One region of the Devosia sp. CAU 1758 genome, then DNA from elsewhere that is predicted to be linked to it. Evidence: predicted binding sites of a transcription regulator. Region 1 holds the regulator's gene; the other holds the start of a gene.
What was found. Region 1 encodes LexA, which represses DNA repair genes until DNA is damaged. Its sites were predicted from a motif close to TGTTCNNNNTGTGTTCNG; they were not measured.

Region 1 (2,401 bases):
CTGGGCGCCATGCTCGCCCCATATGCCCAGACCATCACCGACCATGGCATTGTCCGCGACGACGCAGCGACGCTCCGCGCCAAGGTTGCCGCCAGTCTTGCCGCCGAGCCCGACTTCCTCATCACCACGGGCGGCGCCTCGGTGGGAGAGCATGATCTGGTCCAGGACGTACTGAGGGAACTCGGCGTTACCCTCGATTTCTGGCGCATCAACATGCGGCCGGGAAAGCCACTGATGTTTGGCACGTGCGGCCGGACCCTTGTCTTTGGCCTGCCGGGCAATCCCGTGTCGGCCATGGTTACGGCCATGGTTTTCCTCAAGCCGGCCCTGCGGGCCTGGCTTGGCCTCGCCGAACCTCCGGCCTGGCGGCTGCCCCTGGCCGCGCCGACATCGCCCAACAGTGCCCGCCGCCACTTCATGCGGGCTCGCCTCGTGCAAACAGACGCCGGCCCCATGCTACAGCCCGTCTCGCAGACGGACAGTGGTCATACCTCGTCTCTGGCCGGCTCCGACTTCCTCATCGTGCAGCCTGAGCATGATCCGGGTCAGCCGGTCGGGACCATCGTTGAGGCTGTGCCCCTGAATGCCTTCTGAGGCGTTCATCTTGTTGCTTTTCGTTCATGACGGGACTCCTGGATCGAGGCATTGCAGAACATTAGTGGAACATGTATGGTCGTTCCGTCTATGTTCCGATTCTGGATGGTGGGGCCAATGCTGACGCGCAAACAACACGAATTGCTGATGTTCATCCACGAGCGGATGAAGGAAAGCGGCATTCCCCCGAGCTTTGACGAGATGAAGGATGCCCTTGATCTTGCGTCAAAATCCGGCATCCATCGGCTGATCACGGCGCTTGAAGAGCGTGGCTTTATCCGTCGCCTGCCCAATCGGGCGCGCGCGCTGGAAGTGGTCAAGCTCCCCGATTCCATGAACCCCTCGCTGGGTGGCCGCAAGTCGCGGTTCGAGCCTTCCGTCATCGAAGGCAATCTGGGCAAGGTCGCCAATCCGCCAGTTCGAAATAGCGCAATGGGATCAGATGATTACGCCAGGCCGGTGTCGATCCCGGTCATGGGCCGCATCGCCGCCGGTACGCCGATCGAAGCCATCCAGACCCACTCCCATACCATTGCCGTGCCGCCTGAAATGCTGGGTGCCGGCGAGCACTATGCCCTTGAAGTGCGTGGTGATTCCATGATCGAGGCCGGCATTTTCGACGGCGACACGGTGCTTATCAAGAAGCAGGAGCATGCCTCGACTGGCGAGATCATCGTTGCCCTGGTCGATGACGAGGAAGCCACGCTCAAGCGCCTGCGCCGCAAGGGCGACACGGTGGCGCTTGAAGCGGCCAATCCGGCCTATGAAACCCGCATCTTTCCGCCCGACCGGGTCAAGGTGCAGGGCCGGCTAGTGGGCCTGCTGCGCAAATACTGAGCCACATCCGCGATGAGAAAAGGCCCGCCTATCTGGCGGGCCTTTGTTATTGGCGAGAGTGCGCGGAGCTAGTGGTTGTCGCGCGGCACGCCTTCGGTCTGGGCGATGCGCTGATACTTGACTGCTGGGCGCAGGACAGCGCCGCTGCCGAGCTGGTCGACCAGGCCGCGCTGGATTTCCTGCCATGGAGTCTGGTGCTTGGGAAACTTATAGCCCCCTGACGCTTCCAGCGCTGCGCGGCGCGTGGCGATTTCCTCGTCGGAAATAAGGATATCGGCCTCGCCCTTGTTGAGGTCGATGCGAACGCGATCACCAGTCTTGAGAATGGCAAGATTGCCCCCGGCCGCGGCTTCCGGAGAAGCATTGAGAATGGAGGGTGAACCCGAAGTGCCGGACTGGCGGCCGTCGCCGATACAGGCCAGCGAGTGGATGCCCTTCTTGATCAGGTAGTCGGGCGGACGCATGTTGACCACTTCGGCAGCGCCCGGATAGCCAATGGGGCCGGCGCCGCGCATGAAGAGCAGGGTGTGCTCGTCGATGTCGAGCGAGGGATCGTCGATCCGGTGATGGTAGTCCTCCGGGCCATCGAACACCACGGCCTTGCCCTCAAACATGCCCGGATGTTGCGGATCGGACAGGTAGCGCTCGCGGAACTCGGGCGAGATCACGCTGGTCTTCATGATGGCGTTGTCGAACAGATTGCCGCGCAGTACCAGGAAACCCGATTCCGCCTTGAGCGGATTGCCGAACGGCCGAATGACCTTGTCATCCTGGATGGGTGTCGCGCGGCAATTCTCGCCAATGGTCTTGCCATTCACGGTCGGGGCATTCTCGTGGATGAGTCCCTGGGCCATCAACTCGTTGACGACCGCCGGGACACCACCGGCGTGGTAATAGTCCTCGCCCAGATATTCGCCTGCCGGCTGCAGGTTCACCAGCAGCGGCACCTTCAGTCCATGCTGCTGCCATT
Region 2 (2,401 bases), 210 kb from region 1:
CCGACACGGCGCTCTACCAGGCCAAGTCCGACGGACGCGGCACCTGGCGCCAATACGCCGCCTGATCTCTTATAGTTCCGCTCACAAACAGCAAGGACGGCCCTAAGCCGCCCTTGCACCACCCTGATCAGAACGGGATATCGTCATCCATGCCGCCCGGCTCGAAGGCCGGGGCATTGGCCGAGGGACGCCGACCGCCGCCGCCACCCGAATTGTCGCGCACGCCACGGAAGCCGCCATTATCGCCGCCGCCGTAACCGCCGCTGTCGCCGGCGCCCTCGCCACGGCCGTCAAGCAGCACCATGGACGAGTTGAAGTTCTGCAGCACCACCTCGGTGGAATATTTGTCGGCGCCACTCTGGTCCTGCCATTTGCGGGTCTGCAACTGGCCCTCGAGATAGACCTTGGAGCCCTTCCGCAGATATTGCTCGGCCACGCGCGCCAGGCCTTCCGAAAAAATCACCACGCGGTGCCATTCGGTCTTTTCGCGCTGCTCGCCGCTATTGCGGTCTTTCCAGCGCTCCGATGTCGCCACGCTCAGATTGACCACCTTGCCGCCGCTGGGCAGATTCCGCACTTCCGGGTCATTGCCCAGATTGCCGACCAGAATAACCTTGTTCACGCTGCCAGCCATGGCGCATATCCTTCCAATTCAGTCCCGGTCTGTCCGGTCACGGGACGCTTTCTCTCTTGGGTCATGTCTGCCGCCCGGCACGCAGCCTTGGACCCTGTTGCCGCACAATAGACTTTTCCGCAGTCCATACACGTCACAATTGCGGTTCTACACAACTGCCGCACGCACTGTCCGCTCCGCCCCCGCTATGTATGTTCTGCATATGTTCTATTTTTCTTCGCAGAGTCAATGCCCTCCTGACATAGCCTGTCAGGAGCCTTCCCCGACTGCTCGCGCGAGACTTGATCGACTCCCTGCGTTCCCATTATGTTCGCAGCCAGCAAAGGTCTATGTTCTAGACCCGATCACGTATTTGGAATTGGCATCATGCGGCAAGGCCGCTTGCGCCGCAGCGCGCGCCGCCCTATTTCTGGGCTCTCGCCGCAACCTTGACGTCATTTCGGGCGCTGTACCCACAGCGCCACTCGCAGCATGGACGACCACATGAGCCACCCCAGCCTTAATCGCGAAATCGTTGTCCGTGGCGCCCGCGAGCACAATCTCAAGGGCATCGACGTCAGGCTGCCGCGCGACAGCCTGATCGTCATGACCGGTCTTTCCGGCTCGGGAAAATCATCTCTGGCCTTCGACACCATCTATGCCGAGGGGCAGCGGCGCTATGTGGAGTCCCTTTCCGCTTATGCGCGCCAGTTCCTGGAAATGATGCAGAAGCCCGATGTCGAGCACATCGAAGGCCTCTCGCCCGCCATTTCCATCGAGCAGAAGACCACCAGCCGCAATCCGCGTTCCACCGTCGGCACCGTCACCGAGATCTACGACTATCTGCGCCTGCTCTATGCCCGCGTCGGCGTCCCCTATTCACCCACAACGGGCCTGCCCATCGAGAGCCAGACCGTGTCCCAGATGGTCGACCGCACCCTGGAACTGCCAGAAGGCACCCGCCTCTACCTCCTCGCCCCCATCGCGCGCGGCCGCAAGGGCGAGTTCAAGAAGGAACTGGCGGACCTGATGCGCAAGGGCTTCCAGCGCGTCAAGATCGATGGCGAATATCATGAGATCGAGGATGCTCCGGCACTTGACAAGAAGTTCAAGCACGACATTGAGGTCGTGGTCGATCGCCTTGTCGTTTCTAAGGATATTTCCGGACGTCTGGCCGAAAGTTTCGAGACGGCACTGAAGCTGGCAGAGGGCATCGCCCTGATCGAATTTGCCGACGAGAAAAACGAGGATGGCAGCCCGCGTCAGGTCACCTTTTCGGAAAAATTCGCCTGCCCGGTGTCCGGCTTTACCATTGCCGAGATTGAGCCGCGCCTGTTCTCGTTCAACAATCCCTTCGGCGCCTGCCCGGTCTGCGATGGCCTGGGCACCGAACAGAAGATCGATCCCGACCAGATCGTGCCCGACCAGACCCTGTCGCTGCGCGATGGCGCTATCCTGCCCTGGTCCAAGACCAGCGCGCCCTATTATCAACAGACCTTGCAGGCCGTGGTGAAGTATTTCGGCGCCTCCACCGGTACCGCCTGGAACGAACTGCCCTTCGACGTGCAGCATGCGGTGCTCTACGGCACCGACAAGACCAAGATCGACTTCGTCTATGACGATGGCCTGCGCCAGTACAAGACCTCGAAAGTCTTCGAGGGCGTCATCGGCAATCTCGAGCGCCGCTACCGGGAAACCGAAAGCGCCGGCATGCGCGAGGAAATCGAGAAATACATGTCGGCCAAGCCCTGCGTGGCTTGCGGCGGTTATCGCCTCAAGCCCGAAGCC

Region 2: the regulator LexA is predicted to act here: its motif matches at 827-844, upstream of uvrA (excinuclease ABC subunit UvrA).

Annotation. Positions count from the first base shown of each region.
Region 1 is NZ_JBTLRJ010000003.1:371,058-373,458, reverse strand. It holds gene ACXYMS_RS11910 (molybdopterin molybdotransferase MoeA) at 1-594, shown strand, start outside; gene lexA (transcriptional repressor LexA) at 712-1,431, shown strand; gene ACXYMS_RS11900 (IlvD/Edd family dehydratase) at 1,500-2,401, opposite strand, start outside.
Region 2 is NZ_JBTLRJ010000003.1:577,939-580,339, forward strand. It holds gene ACXYMS_RS12930 (diguanylate cyclase domain-containing protein) at 1-65, shown strand, start outside; gene ssb (single-stranded DNA-binding protein) at 128-634, opposite strand; gene uvrA (excinuclease ABC subunit UvrA) at 1,106-2,401, shown strand, end outside.